4 regions of the Streptomyces sp. NPDC050738 genome follow, and region 1 is predicted to be linked to each of the others. Evidence: riboswitches for the same ligand, from Rfam matches in the RefSeq annotation. Region 1 holds a riboswitch; each other region holds the start of a gene.
What was found. Region 1 has a riboswitch for thiamine pyrophosphate ahead of thiC (phosphomethylpyrimidine synthase ThiC). Riboswitches for the same ligand answer to the same signal wherever they lie in the genome.
Positions count from the first base shown of each region.

Region 2: it holds a riboswitch for thiamine pyrophosphate, as region 1 does, so the genes downstream of both, thiO (glycine oxidase ThiO) here and thiC (phosphomethylpyrimidine synthase ThiC) in region 1, are expected to answer to the same signal.
Region 3: it holds a riboswitch for thiamine pyrophosphate, as region 1 does, so the genes downstream of both, AB0H78_RS22225 (thiamine ABC transporter substrate-binding protein) here and thiC (phosphomethylpyrimidine synthase ThiC) in region 1, are expected to answer to the same signal.
Region 4: it holds a riboswitch for thiamine pyrophosphate, as region 1 does, so the genes downstream of both, AB0H78_RS35210 (cytosine permease) here and thiC (phosphomethylpyrimidine synthase ThiC) in region 1, are expected to answer to the same signal.

Region 1 is NZ_JBFAHN010000001.1:676,669-682,040, forward strand. Features, by position in the region: gene AB0H78_RS03365 (helix-turn-helix domain-containing protein) at 1-672, shown strand, start outside; gene AB0H78_RS03370 (SsgA family sporulation/cell division regulator) at 792-1,226, shown strand; gene AB0H78_RS03375 (YibE/F family protein) at 1,259-2,587, opposite strand; TPP riboswitch at 2,659-2,778, shown strand; gene thiC (phosphomethylpyrimidine synthase ThiC) at 2,771-4,561, shown strand; gene AB0H78_RS03385 (hypothetical protein) at 4,600-5,372, opposite strand, start outside.
Region 2 is NZ_JBFAHN010000014.1:137,356-142,727, reverse strand. Features, by position in the region: gene pknB (Stk1 family PASTA domain-containing Ser/Thr kinase) at 1-282, opposite strand, end outside; gene AB0H78_RS29790 (thiazole synthase) at 380-1,174, opposite strand; gene thiS (sulfur carrier protein ThiS) at 1,177-1,377, opposite strand; gene thiO (glycine oxidase ThiO) at 1,374-2,519, opposite strand; TPP riboswitch at 2,517-2,629, opposite strand; gene AB0H78_RS29775 (hypothetical protein) at 2,681-3,034, shown strand; gene AB0H78_RS29770 (FAD-dependent oxidoreductase) at 3,102-4,268, shown strand; gene AB0H78_RS29765 (hypothetical protein) at 4,189-4,956, opposite strand; gene AB0H78_RS29760 (Rv2175c family DNA-binding protein) at 5,044-5,372, shown strand, end outside.
Region 3 is NZ_JBFAHN010000008.1:203,443-208,814, reverse strand. Features, by position in the region: gene AB0H78_RS22235 (ABC transporter ATP-binding protein) at 1-846, opposite strand, end outside; gene AB0H78_RS22230 (iron ABC transporter permease) at 846-2,459, opposite strand; gene AB0H78_RS22225 (thiamine ABC transporter substrate-binding protein) at 2,498-3,589, opposite strand; TPP riboswitch at 3,660-3,765, opposite strand; gene rlmN (23S rRNA (adenine(2503)-C(2))-methyltransferase RlmN) at 3,804-4,910, opposite strand; gene AB0H78_RS22215 (phosphatidate cytidylyltransferase) at 4,991-5,372, opposite strand, start outside.
Region 4 is NZ_JBFAHN010000021.1:83,741-89,112, forward strand. Features, by position in the region: gene thiM (hydroxyethylthiazole kinase) at 1-508, opposite strand, end outside; gene AB0H78_RS35210 (cytosine permease) at 561-1,961, opposite strand; TPP riboswitch at 1,953-2,047, opposite strand; gene AB0H78_RS35215 (glycoside hydrolase family 76 protein) at 2,241-3,413, shown strand; gene AB0H78_RS35220 (chlorophyllase) at 3,407-4,342, opposite strand; gene AB0H78_RS35225 (helix-turn-helix domain-containing protein) at 4,472-5,056, shown strand; gene AB0H78_RS35230 (acyl-CoA synthetase) at 5,074-5,372, opposite strand, start outside.

The sequences.
Region 1 (5,372 bases):
CCCGCCAAACAGCTCGCACGCGAGGCAGGGCTTCCCCTGCCGACCGCGTACCACCTGCTGCGCACCCTCACCCATGAGGGCTATCTGCGCCGCGAGAACGGTGTGTTCGTGTACGGGCCGGCCGCCGAGCGGCTGGCGGGCGGCGGAGCGCTGCAGAACCGTCGCACCTCGATCGTCGAGTCGCTCGCGCACTGGCGCGACGCGATCGGCGCCCCCGTCTACTTCGGTATCTACCGCGACGGGGAGATCGAGATCGTCGCCGTCTCCGACACCCCTGACTCACCCGCCGTCTCGGAGTGGGCGGACTTCCGTGAGACGGCTCACGCCCATGCGATCGGGCAGTGTCTGCTGAGCCAGCTCGACGAGAAGGCCCGCAGGGACCATCTGGACCGCCATCCGGTGCGGCCGGTGACCTGTCATTCCGTACGGGACCGGTCCACGCTGCTGGATCGGCTGGCCTCCATGGAGCGCATGCAACCCGTGGTCGAGCGGGAGCAGTACGCCCTGGGCACGGTCTGTGCGGCGATTCCGATCACGGCCGGCTCCGGCGCCGCGACGATGGCCATTTCTCTCCCCGCACACCAGGCCGGTCAACTCCTCCCCGCAGTCGACCGACTACGGTCCGAAGTCGGGACACTCCTACGGACGCTGGCGTTCTCTATCAGTATCTGAAATATCACTCCTTGTGATCTGGTAGCGCTTACAGCACGATTAAGTCAAGAGGGCCATGGGGGAAGATTCCCGGCCAATCCTTCTGTTCCAACACGGCATCCACTGCGGGGTAGAGGTACATGCGCGATTCGGTTCAGGCAGAGGTCATGATGAGCTTTCTCGTCTCCGAGGAGCTCTCGTTCCGTATTCCGGTGGAGCTCCGGTACGAGGCGCCAGACCCCTACGCGATCCGGATGACCTTCCATCTGCCCGGAGATGCGCCTGTGACCTGGGCTTTCGGGCGTGAGTTGCTGCTCGACGGCATCAACGCACCTACCGGGGACGGCGATGTGCACATCGCGCCGACCGACCCCGAGTCGCTCGCCGACGTCCACATCCGGCTTCAAGTGGGCGAGGACAGTGCGCTCTTCAAGGCCGGCACGGCCCCGCTGATCGCCTTCCTCGACCGTACGGACAAGCTCGTGCCGCTCGGGCAGGAGCGCACGCTGGGTGACTTCGAAGGCAATCTCGAAGAGGCGCTGGGGCGGATTCTCGCCGAGGAGAACGCGGGCTAGGCGCTGGGGGTTTGAGCTGAGCCGCAGCCGGTTCAGGCCTTGCGGCGGCGGCCCCCGCCGCCCTTTCCGCTGCGTACGGGTACGTGTACGGAATCAGGTGCGGCCTGGGGTCCCGTACGGTCCGCGGAGACGACCAGCGCCGCGAGCACCGTGGTCACCGGGACCGAGGCGACCAGACCGATCGAGCCGACCAGCGTCCGTACGATCTCCTCGGCGACCAGCTCGCTGTTGGCGACCATGCCCACGCTGCTCTGTGCGATGGAGAAGAGCAGCAGCAGCGGCAGGGCAGCACCCGCGTAGGCGAGTACGAGGGTGTTGACGACGGAGGCGATGTGGTCGCGGCCGATCCGGATGCCGGCGCGGTACAGCGCCCGTGGGCCCATCGACGGATCGGCCTGGTGCAGCTCCCATACGGCGGAGGTCTGGGTGACCGTCACATCGTCGAGGACACCGAGCGAGCCGATGATGACGCCGGCGAGCAGCAGGCCGCTCATGTCCAGGTGGGGATAGAGACCGTGGATCAGACCGGTGTTGTCGTCGGTGTTGCCGGTCAGATACGCCCAGCCGATGAAGAGCGAGCCGAGCAGCCCGATCAGCAGCAGGGAGATCAGGGTGCCGATGACCGCGACCGAGGTGCGGGCGGTCAGGCCGTGGCACGCGTAGAGGGCGATCAGCATGATCGCGCTCGCCCCGACCACCGCCACGAGCAGCGGGTTCGATCCGTGCAGGATCGCGGGGAGGATGAAGAGGGAGAGGATCGCGAAGGAGACGGCGAGCGCGACCAGCGCCATCACTCCGCGCATCCGGCCCACGACGACCACGGCCACCGCGAAGATGGCGGCGAGCACCGCCATCGGGACCTTGCGGTTCACATCGGTCACCGAGTACTGCAGGTCGTGCGGGGCATCGGGCGCGTACGCCACGACGACCTTCTGCCCCTCGTGCAACTGCCGCGGTGAGTCGGGCTGGACGATGGTGGTGAAGGTACGGCCCTTGTCGTCGCCGGTGGTGACTTCGACGGTCGCCTTCTCGCAGGTGCCCGATGAACTGGATGAGTTGGATTCGGGCGTCGAGGACGTCGAGGACGACGACTGGTTCTGTGCGGCGTTCACGTCCTTGCAGTCGACCTTCTCCACCTGCGTCACCTTGGCCTGCTGGGTCTGCTGGTCGAAGCCGACACCGGTGCGGGCGTGCTCGGGCGCACCGCCGGGCCACAGCACCACCAGACCGACAACCACCGCTGCGGCGAAGGGGATCAGGACCGCGGCGATCACCTTGCGCAGATGCCGGGACACGGGCGCCGCGGGGCCGTGGCTGTGGGAGTGGCCGTGCGCCTCGTGCGTGTCGTGGGGAGAAGTCACCGCCCGATCATCGCAAGAACGAGGGGGGCCCTCTGTTCACCGCGCCAGACATGACGCTAGCGTGGGGGCACCTTTGCACACGCGGGAGCTCGGAGCACCGGGCTGAGAGGGCGCTGACAGCACACCAGCTGCGCCGACCGCCGAACCTGTTACCGGGTAATGCCGGCGTAGGGAGTAGGTCTCATGACCACAGCAGATGCACACACGCCTGCCGTCAGCCAGGACACAACGGACACAGCGGCCGAGACCGGGCGCACGCCCGGCTGGCACAAGGGCTATGTGGAGGGCTCGCGCCCCGATCTCCGGGTGCCGGTCCGTCAGGTGCACCTCACCAACGGCAAGGACGTGACGCTGTACGACACGTCGGGTCCGTACACCGATCCCACCATCGACACCGACGTACGCCGCGGCCTCAGCCCGCTGCGGGAGAACTGGATCATCGGGCGCGGTGACACCGAGGAGTACGCGGGCCGCCCGGTCCGCCCCGAGGACGACGGGATCAAGCACACCTCGCCGCGCGGGGGGCTACGCAACCTGGACGCGGTCTTCCCGGGCCGTCCGCGCCAGCCCCGCAGGGGGCGCGAGGGGCGCGCGGTGAGCCAGCTCGCGTACGCCAAGCGCGGGGAGATCACCCCGGAGATGGAGTACGTCGCGATCCGCGAGAACGTCTCCCCCGAGGTGGTGCGCGAGGAGATCGCGGCGGGCCGGGCCGTGCTGCCCGCCAACGTCAACCACCCGGAGATCGAGCCGATGATCATCGGCAAGCGGTTCCTGGTGAAGGTGAACGCCAACATCGGCAATTCGGCGGTCACTTCCTCCATCGAGGAGGAGGTGGACAAGATGACATGGGCGACCAAGTGGGGCGCGGACACGGTCATGGACCTGTCCACCGGCCGCAACATCCACACCACGCGCGAGTGGGTGCTGCGCAACTCCCCCGTCCCGATCGGCACTGTGCCGCTCTATCAGGCCCTGGAGAAGGTGGACGGCCGGGCCGAGGAGCTGACCTGGGAGATCTACAAGGACACGGTCATCGAACAGGCCGAGCAGGGCGTCGACTACATGACGGTGCACGCGGGCGTCCGTCTCGCGTACGTACCGCTCACCGCACGCCGCAAGACCGGGATCGTCTCGCGCGGCGGATCGATCATGGCGGCCTGGTGCCTGGCGCACCACAAGGAGTCGTTCCTCTACGAGAACTTCGAGGAGCTCAGCGACATCCTCGCGGCGTACGACGTGACGTACTCGCTCGGCGACGGGCTGCGGCCCGGGTCGATCGCGGACGCCAACGACGAAGCCCAGTTCGCGGAGTTGAGGACCCTCGGGGAACTCAACACGATCGCCAAACGTCATGATGTACAGACGATGATCGAGGGCCCGGGACACGTCCCGATGCACAAGATCAAGGAGAACATCGACCTCCAGCAGGAGATCTGTGAAGAGGCCCCGTTCTACACCCTGGGGCCGCTGACCACCGATGTGGCGCCCGCCTACGACCACATCACCTCCGGCATCGGTGCGGCGATGATCGCCTGGTGGGGCACGGCGATGCTCTGCTATGTCACGCCCAAGGAGCACCTCGGTCTGCCCAACCGTGACGACGTGAAGACCGGCGTCATCACCTACAAGATCGCGGCCCATGCGGCGGACCTCGCCAAGGGGCACCCGGGCGCCCAGGACTGGGACGACGCGCTCTCCGACGCCCGCTTCGAGTTCCGCTGGGAGGACCAGTTCAATCTGGCCCTCGACCCGGTCACGGCGCGGGAGTTCCACGACGAGACGCTGCCCGCGGAGCCGGCGAAGACCGCCCACTTCTGCTCCATGTGCGGGCCGAAGTTCTGCAGCATGAAGATCTCGCAGGACATCCGGCGCGAACACGGGGGCACGCAGGAGGAGATCGAGTCGGGGATGGCGGAGAAGTCGAAGGAGTTCGCCGCGTCCGGCAACCGGGTCTATCTGCCCATCGCCGACTGATTCGCTGGGGCCTCAACAGGCAGTCCCCGGCCGCCGGTTCACTCCGGCTGGTGGTCGGGGCCGCCGAAGTCGGGGCTGGTGAAGTCCGGGCTGGTGAAGCTGGGGTGCTGGCCCGATGAGCCCTCGTCGGGGCTGGCGAAGTCGGGGCGGCTGTAGCCGAGGTTGGGGATGCGGCCCGCCGGGCGGTACGGAGCGGGGGCCGTCGGGTCGACGCTCGGATCGGCCAGGGCGTCGCGCAGGAAGGGGAGTATGCCCCGCTCCAGGAGTGCGTGGCGCCAGGCGTCACGGGCCCGCGCCACTTCCTCGGAGAGCTCGTCGCCCTCCTGCTCCTCCTCGGCGTGCACCTCGGTCGCACCGTTGCGCAGCGCGGTGAGCAGCAGCCCGCCGGCCGCGACCAGGATGGCCAGCGCGGTGAGTGCGCCGAAGAACCAGCCCGCGGTGATCAGGGTGTCCGCGAAGCCGGGCGGTGGGCTGATGAGCTTGAGGATGTAGCCCACCAGAAGGAAGATCAGGGCGGCGGTGCCCGCGAGAACGGGAGCCAGTACGGCCACGACGGCGCCCAGGCCCGCGCCTTCCCCTGCCGCTTCGCCCAGCGCAGGGGCGAGCACGGAGCCTCGTATGGAGGGGCTTTCGGGCGTGCGCAGCTCTTGGCGCACCTTGACGAAGTGCTCGTACTCTGCGGACGCGGCCTGGGTGACGATCGATCCGGCGTCCAGAACCATGGTGCGCAGCTGCTCGGTGTTGAGTCTCCGGCCGACTCCTTCGAGATCGGGCCGGTCGTGCGCGGTGCGCAGTGCCTCGTCGAGGATCC
Region 2 (5,372 bases), on a different contig from region 1:
CGCGAGATAGACGTACGCGCCCTGCGCACCCTGGTCGAAGACGCCGACCACATTGGGGTGCGCGAGGCGCGCGACGGACTTGGCCTCGCGGATGAACCGCTCGACGAAAGCGGCGTCGGCGGCGAGGGCCGGGTGCATCACCTTGAGGGCGAGCACGCGGTCGAGGCGGGTGTCGACGGCCCGGTAGACCGTGGCCATGCCACCGACGGCGATGCGCGCCTCCACCCGGTAGCGGCCGTCGAGCAGCTGCCCGACCAGGGGGTCCTGAAGGGTCGTATCCACGCAGCGAGTCTACGAGGCGGGGCTGACACCCTGGTCCGGGCAGGTGCCGTCGGTGCCGGACTGAAGCCGAGCTGTGACAGGGACGGAGCCCCGGGGCTCAGAACGCCGGCCGCTCCGGGTCCAGCTCCGCCCGCCCCTCCGCAGGGGACGACGCCTCCGCGAAATGGCGGCGCGGGATGCGGCCGGCCCGGTACGCGAGCCGGCCCGCCTCCACCCCGTGGCGCATCGCCTCCGCCATCAGCACCGGCTCCTGGGCCCGCGTGACCGCCGAGGCCAGCATCACCGCCGCGCACCCCAGCTCCATGGCGAGCGTCACATCGGACGCGGTGCCCGCGCCCGCGTCCAGGATCACCGGGACCCCGGCCCGTTCGGTGATCAGCTGGAAGTTGTGCGGGTTGCGGATGCCGAGCCCCGAGCCGATCGGGGAGCCCAGCGGCATGATCGCCGCGCAGCCGACGTCCTCCAGCTTCCGGGCCAGGACCGGGTCGTCGTTGGTGTACGGAAGGACCGTGAAGCCGTCGTCCACGAGGGTCTCCGCGGCGTCCAGGAGCTCGATCGGGTCGGGCAGCAGCGTGCGCTCGTCCGCGACCACCTCCAGCTTGATCCAGTCCGTGCCCAGCGCCTCACGGGCGAGGCGCGCGGTCAGCACCGCCTCGCCCGCCGTGAAGCAGCCCGCCGTGTTCGGCAGGACCCGGATCGAGAGGCGGTCCAGTACGGAAAGCACCGAACCCTGGACCGTCGGGTCCAGGCGCCGCATCGCCACGGTCGTCAGCTCGGTGCCGGACGCGACGAGGGCGCGCTCCAGTACGTCCAGGCTGGGTGCGCCGCCCGTTCCCATGATCAGGCGCGAGGTGAAGGCGGTGCCCGCGACGGTCAGCTGGTCGTCGGCCATGGTCAGCCCCCCTGGACTGCGGTGAGGATCTCGACACGGTCGCCGTCGCCGAGCGCGGTGGCGGGCCACTGCCCGCGCGGTACGACCGTCTCGTTGACGGCCGCCGCGACGCCGGAGGGTGCCGCGCTGAGCGTGGCGACCAGCAGGTCGAGGGTGGTCCCCGGTGTGAGGGTGCGGGCGTCCCCGTTGACCGAGATGTTCATACGGACTGCTCCTGTCGTACGAGGGGGAAGCGCCGGGGCGTGAACGGCCGCGCCTCTTCGGGGAGTTCACCGGTGACCAGCACATGCGCCATGACGTCGCCGGTCACCGGCGTCAGGAGCACCCCGTTGCGGAAGTGCCCGGTGGCCAGGTGCAGCCCAGGTACCTCGGTGGGGCCGAGCAGCGGAGCGTTGTCGGGGGAGCCAGGGCGGAGCCCGGCCCGGGTCTCGGTGAGGGGGAGTTCCGTGATGCCGGGGACGAGTTCATGGGCGTCGCGCAGCAGCTCGTACACCCCGCCCGCCGTGACCGTGGTGTCCCAGCCGAGCTCCTCGCTGGTCGCGCCGACGACGAGCTCGCCGTTCTCGCGCGGCACGAGATAGATGTGGCTGCCCCGGACCACGGCCCGCACCGTCCGCGAGAGGAAGGGCGCGTACGCGGGCGGCACCGTCAGCCGCAGGACCTGGCCCTTCACCGGGCGTACGGCGACGTCCGCGAGCCGCCCGCTGAGGCTGCCCGCGGCCACCACCACCTGGTCGGCGGCCAGCTCCGTGCCGTCGGTGAGAACCGCGCCCGCGGCCCGGTCGCGTACGAGAGCGAGCCGCTCCACCCAACCGCGGTGGAAGACGACCCCGGCCCGCTCGCACGCCACCACCAGCGCCGCGGTCAGCCGCCGCGGATCGACCTGGTGGTCGCCGTCGACCCGCAGGCCCCCACGTACGCCCGGCGCGAGCATTGGCTCCAGGCGCCGGCACTCGCGCCCCGTGAGCCACTCCGATTCGAGGCCCGAGCGGCGCTGCAGGGCGTGCAGTTCGCGCAGGTGGGCGCGGTCGTCGGTGTCCAGGGCGACCGCGAGGGTGCCGCAGGTGCGGTAGCCGATGTCGCGCCCCGAGGCCTCTTCCAGCTCGGCGGCGAAGGCCGGATAGCGTGCGGCGGAGGCCACGTTGAGGGCGAGCAGGGTCTCCTCGCCGTAGTGCAGCTCGGTGACGGCGGCGAGCATGCCCGCCGCGACCTGCGCGGCACCGCCGCCGGGTTCGGGGTCGGCGAGCGCGGTCCGCAGCCCGCGCTGCGCCGCCCGCCAGGCCGTGACGAGACCGATGATCCCGCCTCCGACCACGAGAACATCTGAAGAGTTACGTGGATGCATGGGCGTCCAGCCCCTCCCTTCGCCGGCATGACCCGGATCAGGTTCGTACGGTCGGAGGCCGCCCAGCCTCCCTCTCAGCCCGGTGCGTCCGGGCTCCCGCGAGTGCCTTACGGTGGCCACCCTAGCCCCCGGTCCCAACCCCCAGTAAGGGAGCAGTCGCTGTGGCACGGTCGCTCGACGGACTCGTCCTCAGCCCGGTCGCCGACCAGGCCCCCGGGCAGGTCGGCACCAGGACCCGCTTCACGTATCACGAGCAGGGCGGCCGGATCTGGGCCGAGTACGAGGGCGGCGACGTGGAGCTCGGACGGCTCGTCGGCACGCGTGCGGGGGACCGGATCGACTTCCGTTATGTCCAGTTGAAGCGCGACGGGCAGACCGCCTCGGGGCACTGTGTGTCGGTCGTCGTCGAACTCCCCGACGGGCGGATCCGTCTCGAGGAGACCTGGGAGTGGGAGTCGCAGCAGGGGAGCGGCACGAGCGTGGTGGAGCAGCTCGTGGAGCAGCCCCTTTCCTGACGGTCCGTCAGATAGTTAGGGTGGCGGGGTGAGCGAACTGAGGAAAGTCGTCATCGTCGGCGCCGGCATGGCGGGCGTCCAGACCGCGGTGGCCCTGCGCGAACAGGGCTTCGGGGGCGCCGTCACGCTGATCGGCGACGAACCGCACCCGCCGTACGACCGGCCGCCGCTCTCCAAGGCGGTTCTCCTCGGGACGGCGGAAAGCTCCGCCTTCGACGTCGACTTCGAGGCGCTCGGCGTCGAACTCCTCCTGGGGCGCGAGGTCACAGGCCTGCGCCCGCAGGCGCGCGAGCTGGACACCACGGCCGGCCCCGTTCCGTACGACACCCTGGTCGTCGCCACCGGCGCGTACCCCCTGACGCTTCCCGGCACGGAAGGCGTCCCTGGCATCCATCTGCTCCGTACGCTCGACGACGCCGGACGGCTGCGGCCGGTCCTCGCCGCGCGCCAGGACGTGGTCGTCGTCGGGGCGGGCTGGATCGGCGCGGAGTTCGCGACGGCCGCGCGCGCGGCCGGCTGCACGGTGACCGTGGTCGAGGCGGCCGGGCGGCCCCTCGCGGGCGCGCTGCCCGCCGAGATCACCGCACCGATGGCCCACTGGTACGCGGAGAGCGGCGTCGAACTCCTCACCGGAGCAAGGGTCCTGGCGATCGAACCGGGGACGGTCGTGCTGGAGGACGGCCGCAGGCTGTCCGCCGGGGCCGTGGTCGTCGGGATCGGCGCACGGCCCGCGACCGGGTGGCTCGCGGGCTCCGGTATCGCGCTCGGCCCGGACGGCGCCGTCACCGCCGACGCGCAGCTGCGGTCCTCGCTGCCCGAGGTGTACGCCGTCGGGGACTGCGCCTCCTTCCCGTCGGGGCGCTACGGCGAGCGCCTCCTCGTCCACCACTGGGACAACGCGCTGCAGGGGCCGCGCACGGTCGCGGCGAACATCATCGGGACGGCCGGGGAGACCTACGACCCGGTCCCGTACTTCTGGTCCGAGCAGTTCGGCCGCTTCGTCCAGTACGCCGGCCACCACGCCGCCGCCGACACCCTGCTGTGGCGCGGCGACCCGCTCTCGCCCTCCTGGTCCGTGTGCTGGCTGCGCGAGGGGCGCCTGGCCGCGGTCCTCGCCGTGGGCAGGCCGCGCGACCTGGCGCAGGGGCGCAAGCTCATCGACTCGGGGGCCGGGCTGGATCCGGCGCGGGCCGCCGATCCTTCCGTACCGCTGAAGTCGGCCGTGCTGACCTAGCGCTGCGGTCCTGGCGCCGCAGTACGAGAACGGTGCGCGTCCTTCCGTCCCCCGGCCGGGGGAAGCGCAGCAGCGAACTGCTGATCCGGTGCCTTCCGAGGGCGAAACGCAGGTCGTCCAGGTGCGGGCTGCGGCGGCCGTGCGCGTCGTGCAGCGGATGGACGCGCACCTCGCCGCCTGGGGCGGTGACCCGGACCAGTTCCAGCAGCCCGGCCAGCTGGTCGGCGGGCCGGAAGACCCCCGGATAGGCGAAGAGGAGATAGGAACTCAGGGTCGTCGCGAACACCCCGTCGGCGAACGGCAGCCGGGGCAGCCGGGCCGCGACGTAGTCGCCGGGGTGCCGGCCCGCATCTGCGGCGAACAGCTCCCTGGCCCGGTCCCAGCTGCGCAGATACGCGTCGGGGCGGCCGCTCAGCGCCGCCGGCGAGACCTCGGGCGCCTCGGTCAGCTGGGCCTGCATGGCCGCCCGCCCCTTCAGGGCCCGGCCGGGGACCTCGGCCATCTCCGCGTACACCGGATCGACCGCCACGGCCCGGCCGCCGAGCGCGCGCACCTCGGCCACCAGGGCGGCCGCACCTCCGGGGCAGTCGAGCAGAGGCCCCGCGGTCAGGGCGCGGGCCAGGGACGCTCTCGTCAGGCCGAACAGGGCGCAGTACTCGTCGAGCGGGCGCGATGTGACCAGGATCATGCCCCGATCCGAACATCGGCGCGCTCCTGGCGCACGCCGGGACCGGCCCGGGTACCGACTGTCGGTCCCAGATGGCAGGCTTGTCCTGTGACCGAGAATGACGCAAAAATCGAAGCTCTCGTCCCTGCCTGGCTGTACCTCCCCGACATCGCCGAGATGTTCGACGTCGAGGTGACGAAGGTGCGCCAGCTGGTCAAGGACGGCCAGCTGATCGCCATGCGGCGCGGTGAGAACCGCTCGCTGCAGGTGCCCGCCGCCTTCATCGATGGCGGACAGATCGTCAAGGGCCTGACCGGGCTCCTGACGGTCCTGCGGGACGACGGCTTCAGCGACGAAGAGATGCTGGAGTGGCTCTTCACTCCCGACGAGAGCCTGCCCGGGACTCCCGCGCAGGCCCTGAGTGAGAATCGGGGTAC
Region 3 (5,372 bases), on a different contig from region 1:
CCCCTCGTCCGCCGGTACGAGGCGTACGCCCGCGGGCCTCACCAGCAGCCGGCACTCGCCCTGCGGGGACCCGGCGGCCACCGGGATCTTCCCCCAGGGCGTGTCGGCGGCCTCGCCGCTCACGGTCGCCGACACCACGTTGTCGAAGCCGAGGAAGCGCGCCACGAACTCCGAGGCGGGCCGCTGCCAGACATCGAGCGGCGTACCCACCTGTGCGATCCGTCCGTCCCGCATCACCACGACCCGGTCGGCGAGCGCGAAGGCCTCGCCCTGGTCGTGCGTGACGGCCAGCACGGTGGTCCCCAACTGCTCGAAGAGCTCCCGCAGTTCGACGACGAGCCGCTCGCGCAGCCCTCGGTCCAGCTGCCCCAGCGGCTCGTCCAGCATCAGCAGCTTCGGCTGCGGGGCGAGCGCCCGCGCGAGCGCGACGCGCTGCTGCTCGCCGCCGGAGAGCGCGGCGATCGCCCGCCGCTGCGCCCCCGGAAGGCCGACCAGCTCCAGCAACTCCTCGACACGGCGGGCCTGTTCACTCCGCCCGACGCCCCGCATCCGCAGCCCGAAGGCGACGTTCCCGGCGACATCCCGCTGCGGGAAGAGCTGATGGTCCTGGAACATCAGGCCGACCCCGCGCCGGTGCACGGGCACCGCGCTCTGGTCGGCGCCGTCAAGCAGCACCTTCCCCGACGAGGCCTCCTGCAGCCCCGCCACCACCCGCAGCAGCGTCGACTTGCCGCTGCCACTGGGCCCGAGCACACAGACCGTCTCGTGGTCGGCGACCTCCAGATCCACCGCGTCCAGGGCGGCGCGCGCCCCGAAGCGTACGGACACACCCTCCAGCCTCAGCATCAGAACTCTCCCGAGCGGTCGGTACGGATACGCTCCAGCACCAGCAGCGACACCGCGCACACCAGCATCAGGATCGTCGAAAGGGCCATCGCCTGGCCGTAGTTGAGGTCGCCGGCTCGTCCGAGGAGCCGCGCCACGGCCACCGGCAGGGTCGGGTTGTCGGGCCGTGCGATGAAGACCGTCGCCCCGAACTCCCCCAGTGACACGGCGAAGGCGAACCCGGCGGCCACCAGCAGCGCACGGCGCACCATCGGCAGGTCCACCTCCCGCCAGGCCCGCAGCGGGGACGCCCCGAGGACCCCCGCCGCCTCGCGCAGGCGCCCGTCCACGGCCCGCAGCACAGGCAGCATGGTCCGTACGACAAAGGGCACACCGACCAGCGCCTGGGCGAGCGGCACCAGGATCCAGGAGGACCGCAGGTCCAGCGGCGGCTTGTCCAGCGTGATCAGGAAACCGAAGCCCACGGTCACGGCGGAGACCCCGAGCGGCAGCATCAGCAGCGCGTCGAACCCGCGCACCAGCCTGCCCGCCCTGCGGGTGAGCGCGGCGGCCGCCAGACCCCCGACGGCCAGCGCGATCGCGGTCGCCACCAGCGCGTACTGCACCGAGTTCCAGATGGCGTCGATGGGCGGTACGAGGAAGGTGCCGCCGCCCGCGCCCTGGGACTGCAACGCCCGGTAGTAGCCGAAGCCGAACCCTTCCGGGGTGTCCAGCGAGCGCTGCACCAGCACCCCGAGCGGCACCAGGATGAGCGCGGCCACCGACACGAGGACCCCGCCGAGCAGCGCCCACTGCCCCGCCCCACGGGGACGGCGTGCCGTCTGCGCGGGGTCGACGAGCTTCAGCGCGCTCTCCCGTCTGCGTACGGTCCAGGCGTGCAGGGCGAGAATCGCCCCGACGGCGGCGAACTGCACCAGGGTCAGCACGGCGGCCGTCGGAAGATCGAGCAGCTGCGCGGTCTGCCGGAAGATCTCGACTTCCAGCGTCGAGAACGCGGGCCCGCCCAGGATCTGCACGACCCCGAAAGACGTGAATGTGAAGAGAAAGACCATGAGCGAGGCGGCGGCGACAGCAGGCCCGAGAGCGGGCAGGGTGACCTTGCGCCAGGCGGCGAACCGCGAAGCGCCCAGCACCCGCGCGGCCTCCTCCTGCCGGGGGTCGAGCTGGGACCAGAGGCCGCCCACGGTCCGTACGACGACCGCGTAGTTGAAGAAGACATGGGCGAGCAGGATGGCCCAGACCGTGGTGTCGAGCCGTACGCCCCACAGCTGGTCGAGCATCCCGCCGCGCCCGAGGACCGCCAGAAAGGCGGTCCCGACGACCACGGTCGGCAGCACGAACGGCACGGTCACGATGGCCCGCAGCAGCTGCTTCCCCCGGAAGTCGAAGCGCGCGAAGACATACGCACCGGGCAGCGCGATCAGCAGCGTCAGAGCGGTCGACGCGAGCGCCTGCCACAGGGTGAACCAGAGCACCCGTAGAATGTCCGGCTCGCTCAGCACCTCCCCGATCCGCCCGAACTGCCAGTCGCCGCCCACGTCGAGCCCCCGCCCGACGATCGCGACGACCGGATAGGCGAAGAAGAGCGCGAAGAACGCGACGGGACCGGCCATGAGCCCGATCCGCACCGCGTTCCCGCGCACAGCGGCCTTTACTTCAGGACGAGCGAGGACCACGACTTGACCCACTGGTCACGGTTCTTGGCGATGGTGTCGGGTGCCACGGTCTTCGGATCGGTGACCTTGGCCCCGAACTGGGTGAAGAGCGCGGGCACCTTCGCGTCCTTCGCGACCGGGTCGACGAACATATTGAGCGGCATGTCCTCCTGGAACGCCTTGCTCACCAGGAAGTCGATCAGCGCCTTGCCCCCTGCCGTGTTCTTCGCCCCGTCGAGCAGCCCCGCGAACTCGATCTGCCGGAAGCAGGTCCCGGTGGCGACACCGGTCGGCGCGGTCTTGGGCTGCGGCTTGGCGTACAGCACCTCGACGGGCGGGCTGGAGGCGTACGAGACGACGAGCGGCCTCTCGCCCTTGGCCTTCTTGCCGCCGGCCGATCCGGAGAACTCCTCGTTGTAGGCCTGCTCCCAGCCGTCGACGACCTTCACGCCGTTGGCCTTGAGCTTCTTCCAGTACGTCTCCCAGCCGCCGTCGCCGTACTGGGCGGTGGTGCCGAGCAGGAAGCCGAGGCCGGGGGACGAGGTGGCCGCGTTCTCGGTGACCAGCAGGTTCTTGTACTCCGGCTTCACCAGATCGTCGAAGGACTGCGGCACCGCGATCTTGTGGTCCGCGAAGTACTTCTTGTCGTAGTTGACGCAGATGTCACCGCTGTCGATCGGCGTGACCCGGTGCTTCTCCGCGTCCAGCTGCACGTCCGCCGACACCTGGTCGAGTCCCTTGGCCGTGTACGACTGGAACAGCCCGTTGTCGAGGGCGCGCGAGAGGAGCGTGTTGTCGACGCCGAAGAAGACGTCACCGCGCGGGGACCCCTTGGTGAGGATCTCCTGGTTGAGGGCGGCGCCCGCGTCCCCGCTCTTGAGGACCTTGACCGTGTACCCGGTCTGCTTCGTGAACTCCTTCAGCACGGCCGGGGAGGCGGCGAAGGAGTCGTGACTGACGAGGGTGACGGTCTTGGACGGCGTACCACTGGATGATGTGTCGTCCGAACTCCCGCACGCGGCAAGGGTGGTGACACCCAGCGCGGCGGCGACGGCGGTGACCGTGATTCTGGTGGTGGTGGTGCTCACTGATTTTCCTCCTGGGAGATCCAGGAAGAGACGCGGCCCTGCCCGTGGGAAAGCGGGCAGGGCGCAACAGCTCGAGTGATGACCGAACTTCCTACCCAGAATGACCTGGGCAAGGTTCTGAGGGTCTGCGGTGTGGACCGCACTCTCAGCGCTGTGGCGCTCCCCTGTCGGAATATGAAAATGTGCCGCCAGGCTACACGCCCCTGGTCAGCCCCTACCGCTCGGAGGCGGCCAGCTGACCGCAGGCCCCGTCGATCTCCTGGCCACGCGTGTCCCGTACGGTCACGGGCACACCATGGGCCGCGATCGCCGCGACGAAGGCCTTCTCGTCCTCCGGCCGCGATGCGGTCCACTTCGACCCGGGCGTCGGGTTCAGCGGAATCAGGTTCACATGGACCGGCTTCCCCTTCAGCAGCCGCCCGAGCCGGTCACCGCGCCAGGCCTGGTCGTTGATGTCGCGGATCAGCGCGTACTCGATGGAGACACGGCGCCCGGACTTCTCGGCGTACTCCCATGCCGCGTCCAGCACCTCGCGCACCTTCCACCGCGTGTTCACGGGGACGAGGGTGTCCCGGAGCTCGTCGTCGGGGGCGTGCAGCGAAACGGCCAGCCGGCACTTGAAGCCCTCGTCGGCGAACCGCAGCATCGCCGGGACGAGCCCGACGGTCGAGACGGTGATCCCACGCTGCGAAAGCCCGAGCCCGTCCGGCTCCGGGTCCGTCAGCCGCCGGATCGACCCGACGACGCGCTTGTAGTTGGCGAGCGGCTCGCCCATGCCCATGAAGACGATGTTGGAGAGCCGCGCGGGACCGCCCGGCACCTCCCCGTCGCGCAGGGCACGCATGCCGTCGACGATCTGGTGGACGATCTCGGCGGTGGAGAGATTACGGTCCAGACCCGCCTGCCCCGTGGCACAGAACGGGCAGTTCATGCCGCATCCGGCCTGCGAGGAGATGCACATCGTCACGCGGTCCGGGTAGCGCATCAGCACGGACTCGACGAGCGTCCCGTCGTGCAGCTTCCACAGCGTCTTGCGGGTGGTGTCGTCGTCACAGCTGATGTGACGGATCACGCTCATCAGATCGGGCAGCAGCGCTTCCCGGAGCTTCTCCCGCGAGCCGGCAGGGATGTCGGTCCACTGCTCGGGATCGTGCGCGTACCGCGCGAAGTAGTGCTGCGACAGCTGCTTGGCGCGGAACGGCTTCTCACCGATCGCGGCCACGGCGTCCTTGCGCTCGGCGGGCGTCAGGTCGGCGAGGTGGGTCGGCGGCAGCTTCGCCCCGCGGGGCGCGACAAAAGTGAGTTCTCCGGGCTTAGGCATGGTCCTTCAAGTGTCGCAGACATACGAAGGAGGGCCCGCCGCCCTGTGGACAACGAGCCCTCCCTCAACAAAACCGCAGGTCAGGACCCGACAAACAGCACGAGCAGCAGCCAGACCACCGGCGCGGTCGGCAACAGCGAGTCCAGTCGGTCCATGATGCCGCCGTGGCCCGGAAGCAGCGTGCCCATGTCCTTGATCCCAAGGTCACGCTTGATCATGGATTCGCCCAGGTCGCCCAGGGTCGCACTGGCCGCGACCGCGAGGCCGAGCAGCAGACCCTGCCACCACTGACCGTCGTCGATCAGGAACTGCATGCACAGCGCGCCCGCCGCCATCGCGAAGGTCACCGCCCCGACCAGACCCTCACGGGTCTTTCCGGGGCTGATGCGCGGTGCCAGCTTGGTCTTGCCGAAGCGCCAGCCGATCGCGTACGCACCCGTGTCGCTGACCACGGTGAGCAGC
Region 4 (5,372 bases), on a different contig from region 1:
CGACGACGCACCCGGTGTCGGCGGCCAGCGTGCGCGCCGCGTGCCCAGCGGCCTCGACCTCATGGGTGGAGTCCACCCCGCGACCGCCCCCGCCCGCACCGGACAGGGCGATGATCTCCGAGGGGTTGCCCCGGATCACCGTCGGCCGCAGCGCCAGGAGTTCATGCGCGAGCTTCGTCCGTACGGGAAGACCGCCGACGGCCACCGGGTCGAGCACCCAGGGCGTCCCGGAGTCCGCGGCCGCGCGTGCGGCCTCGAACATCGCCGTGCGCTGATCGGCGTGCGGCGTACCGAGGTTGACCAGGACGCCGGAGGCGAGCCGCGCGAACGGGCCGGCCTCGTCGGGGATGTCGACCATCGCGGGGGCCGCACCCAGGGCGAGCAGTACGTTCGCCGTGAAGCCGGTGACGACCGCGTTCGTCAGGCACTGCACCAGGGGAGCTTCCGCGCGCACCCGGTCCAGGGCGTGCGGCGTGAAGGCGGCATGGTCGGGCGCTGTCGGGGGCATGTGCGGTCACTCCGTACGGGACGAGGGAGGGAAAAGGGGCGAAGCGGACAGGTCAGTCTCGCAGGCGCAGCCGCAGCGGGGTGTAGACCACGAGTGCCACGAGGAACGCCACGCCGTAGGCGAGGTCGGCGCCGTGCAGCGCCTCGGCCACCGGGCCCACGTACAGGCTGGTGCTCATGAACGGCACCGCGGCGGCGAACGCGACGGCGAACGCGGTGACCGCAGGCCACCAGGGCTGCCGGCGGGCGCTCTCGGCGGCCAGATCGACCGGGGCGCCGCCGCGGGTCCTCGCGCGGACGATCCAGTCGACCGCCACGATCGCGACGAACCCGGGGATCCAGTAGCCGACGAGCAGCAGCACGTTCTGGAAGCGGGTCGTGGTGTCCGCCGCGTGCATCCACAGCACGAGCGGGAAGCCGAGCGCGGCGGCGAGTGCCGCGGCGAGCGGACGCGGTACACGGAGGCCGAGGGTCTGCAGCGCCAGCGAACCGCTGTAGTCGTTCATCGCGTTGCTGCACAGCGCGGCGAGCGCCACGGCGAGCAGCCCGAACGCACCGAGCGCGCCGCCGCCCAGCAGGCCGTCGATGCCGCGGGCGGTCTGGTCGGTGAAGACCGAGGCGCCCCACAGACCGAGGGTCTGGACCGCCACGAAGGACACGCTGATGCCGAGCAGCGTGAAGACGAACATCCGCGGGCGGGAGGTGGTGCGCGGCAGATAGCGGCTGAAGTCGCTGGCGTACGGAGCCCAGGACAGTGCCAGGCTCAGGGCGATGGTGCAGGTCAGGACGAACGCACCGGCCCTGTCCGCGCCGTGCGCGCTTCCGGTGGCCGCCGGATGGACGCCGTGCAGGAGCTTCGTGGCGAGTACGGCGAAGGCCGCGGCGAGCACGAAGGTCATCACGGTCTGGAGCCGGTGGATCGCCTCGTACCCCAGGACGCCGAGCGCACCCTGGGCGGCCATCATGACCAGCACGCCCAGCCAGAACGGCCAGCCGCACAGCTGGGCGAGCGCGTCGCCGCCGAAGAGCCCGATCAGCGCGTCCCAGGCGATGGACGACAGCCACTGCAGAGCTCCCGGCAGAACGACACCCCGGCCGAACGCCAGCTTGGCGAGCGGGAGTTGACCGGTACCGGTCTGGCTTCCCCACGTGCCGAGATACGCGGTGGGCGCGGCGCCGAGCAGGGTCCCGAGCACGACGGCGGCGAGCGCCGTGGCGAAGTCCAGACCCAGGGCGATGCCGACGGTGCCGGTGAACACACCGGTCATCGTCAGGTTCGGGGCGAACCAGACGGTGAACAGCCGGCCGGGGCCGCCATAGCGGCGGTCCTCGGGAACGGGGGCTATGCCGTGCGCCTCGACACGGAGATCGCCCGGAGCGGTGGGCATGCGCCCGCCGAAAGCAGGCTGCGGATCGGTGACGGTGCGCTCACCCTGGGCATACGGCAACGACATGGAAGACATCCCTCCGCCAGTTTTAACTGGATCAGGTTCGACGGGTGTGTTCTCAGCCCTCGTGCGGGGCACCCCGTGTCCGGTTCGGCCGAAAGAATAGCCCGGCCTGCGATTCTGTCCACCCGGTGGGGGCACCGGGGCGCCGCCCGGCCGTCGCTCGCCCGTATCGGCGTGTCGCCAACATCCTTTTCCGTACGGCCCGTTGACGCCCTCACGGGCTGCTGACAACGTTGTCCAACAGCCCGTCCTCCGTCCACCGCCTCGAATGGAGACGCCCGTATGCGCAGATCCCCCTCACGCCGTCTGGTGCTCGGCGCCGGCCTGGCCGCGCTGGCCGCGGCCCCGGCGACCACTGCCGCCGCAGCCGCCCCGGCCTCGTACGCATCCCGCTCCCTGGGCCGTGCGAGAGCCACGTACGACGCACTCGGGACGTACCTCGACGCGGCGGACGGCACCGGACTCGTCCGCGAGCAGTACCCGGCCGCCGCCGACGACCGCCCGTACTCCTACGAATGGCCGTACTCCCAGGTCCACATCGCCGCCCTCGACCTGGCCCACGCGGACCCCCGCTACGCGCCGGAACTGGCCCGGCGCGCCCGGGCCCAGGAGCACTACTGGAACGCGGCGGGCGGCACGACCGGCCTGCCCGGCTACGCCTCCTATCCGGTCGCACCCCACGGTGCGGGCGGCGACATGTTCTACGACGACAACGAGTGGGTCGGCCTCGCCAAGATCCAGCGCCACCTCCAGACCGGGGAGAAAGCCGCCCTGCGGCGCGCCGAGGAGATCTTCGCGCTGATCGCGTCGGGCTGGGACACCGACCAGGACCACGCGGCCCCCGGCGGAGTGTTCTGGACGCAGGCCGACTGGAGCCAGGACCGCAACACCGTCTCCAACATGCCGGGCGCCCAACTGGGCCTGCGCCTACACCGGATCACCGGACGGGCCTCCTACCTGGAGGCGGCCAGAAGGTTCTACGACTGGACCAACCGCCACCTGCTGAGCCCCGAGGGCCTCTACTGGGACCACCTCGGCCTGACGAGCACGGTCGACAGAACCCTCTGGTCGTACAACCAGGGTGTCCCGGTCGGCGTTGGCGTCCTGCTGTACGAGGCGACCCACGACCGCGACCACCTCCGCAACGCCCGGCGCACGGCGGAGGCCGCGTACACCTACTACGTCACCGAAGGCCGGCTGCTGGACCAGCCCGTCTTCTTCAACTCCATCTTCTTCAAGAACCTCCTGCTGCTCGAATCGGTGACCGGCGGACGCACCTACCAGCAGGCGATGGCCGATTACGCGGACCACATCTGGTCGCAGCAGCGCGACAGCGCCACCGGCCTGATGCGCTTCGGCAGCGCCGGCACCACCCAGGCCATCGAACAGGCCGCCGCCGCGCAGATCTTCGCGGTGCTCGCCTGGCCGCGCAGCAGCCTGCCGACGCTCTACTGAGCCGCCTGCCTGCTCTGCAGCATCCCCAACGGGCTCTGTCCTGAGGCGAGTTCGGCTGTCGCCGTCTTGAAGCCGACCTCGTCGCCGCAGAGGGCGCCGCGCAGGAAGGCGGTGCTGACCTGCTGGAGCAGAGCGACGCGCGCGGGGTTCTCGTCCGTCGTCTCGGCGGCCTCGTGTCCCGCGATGCCGCCGAGCGAGTGCTCCGCGCCGAACAGCGTGAGCAGGCTCTTCTCGCCCGGGCTGTAGGTGTACGGGTCGGTGAACCAGTCCGGCCCGCGGGTGGACAGCGCCGACTGGTCGTGGTCCCCGGCCACGATGAGGGCCGGCGTGGTCATGGCGTCGAACGACGGCCTCAGGAAGGGGAGGTGCTCGCGGGCGAAGGGGGTCAGGTCGTCGCCCAGGCCGACCAGGGCGAGCAGCACACCCGCCTTCACCCGGGGGTCGGTCATGTCCTCGCCGGGAACGCCGTCGGCGTCCAGGACGCGTGCGCCGAGCAGGGTGCTCGCCGTCTGGGCTCCCCAAGAGTGTCCGGCCACGGCGATACGACTGTGGTCGACGCGCCCGGCGAGACCGGGCACGGCGGCCTCCAGGACGTCGAGCCCGTCCAGTGCGCGCGAGAGGTCCTCGACGCGGATGCGCCAGATCTTCGGCGTACGCGGGTCCTCGGGAGGCAGGCCGAGCGTCCGGGAGTCGAGGTGGGTGGGCTGCAGGACCACGAAGCCCTGGGCCGCCCAGTGGTCGGCCAGCGGGGCGTACCCGTCCATCGACTGGCCGTGGCCGTGCGAGAACACGACGACGGGCAGGTCGCCGCCGGTCGCGGGGGCGGACACGCGGACCTGGAGGTCCTCGCCGCGGCCCGGGGCGGGCAGGACGACCGGCTTCGCGGAGACGATCGTGGTGGGCAGGCCGGTGATGTTCGAGTCAGGCATGACAGTGCTTCCGCTCGGTTGGAATGGAGTCCCTGTTCTGGCATCATGACCAAAACGGAACCTCGCTCCGCAAACAATACGGAGCTGTGTTCCGTTTCGCAAGGAGCGTCAGGGAAGAGGAGTGCTGCGGTGAACGACAGTGGGCAGGGCGCGGGAGACGCGGCCCAACGCAAGGACGTCCGCCGCAATCAGCAGACCCTCCTCGACGCGGCCGCAGCGGTCTTCGTCACCTCGGGCGTGGAGGCTCCGGTGCGTGACATCGCGGCCAAGGCCGGCGTCGGAATGGGCACGGTGTACCGCCACTTCCCCACCCGGGCGGACCTCGTGATCGCCGTCTACCGCCACCAGATCGAAGCCTGCGCCGAGGCGGGACCGACCCTGCTGGCGGCCGGGCAGGCCCCCCATCGCGCCCTCGCGCAGTGGATGGACCTCTTCGTCGACTTCCTGGTCACCAAGCACGGCCTCGCCTCCGTGCTGCAGACCGGCAACACCGGTTTCGAGGCCCTGCACGCCTACTTCCTCGACCGCCTCCTGCCGGTCTGCACCCAGCTCATCGACGCCGCGACCGCCGCCGGCGAGATCCGCTCAGACGTGACCGCCTACCAGCTCATGCGCGGCGTCGGAAACCTCTGCATCAGCGCCGAGAGCGACCCGCGCTACGACGCACGCCTGCTGGTCGGGATCCTTGTCGAGGGGCTGCGCAGCCCGCACTGACCGGACCGGCGGCGGTCTCAGCCGTGCAGGGCGCGCTTCATGATCTTGCCCATGTCGTTGCGGGGCAGCGCGTCGAGCAGCCGTACCTCGCGGGGCCGCTTGTGCGGCGCCAGCTGTCGGGCGACGTGCGCGGCCAACTCCTCGACGGTGGGCGGCTGTCCCGCGTCGGCCGGGACGATCCAGGCGATGATCCGCTCGCCCAGGTCGGCGTCGGGCTCCCCGGTGACCGCCGCCTCGCGCACCGCGGGGTGGTCGAGGAGGGCGTTCTCGATCTCGCCCGCACCGATCTTGTAGCCGCCGCTCTTGATGAGGTCGG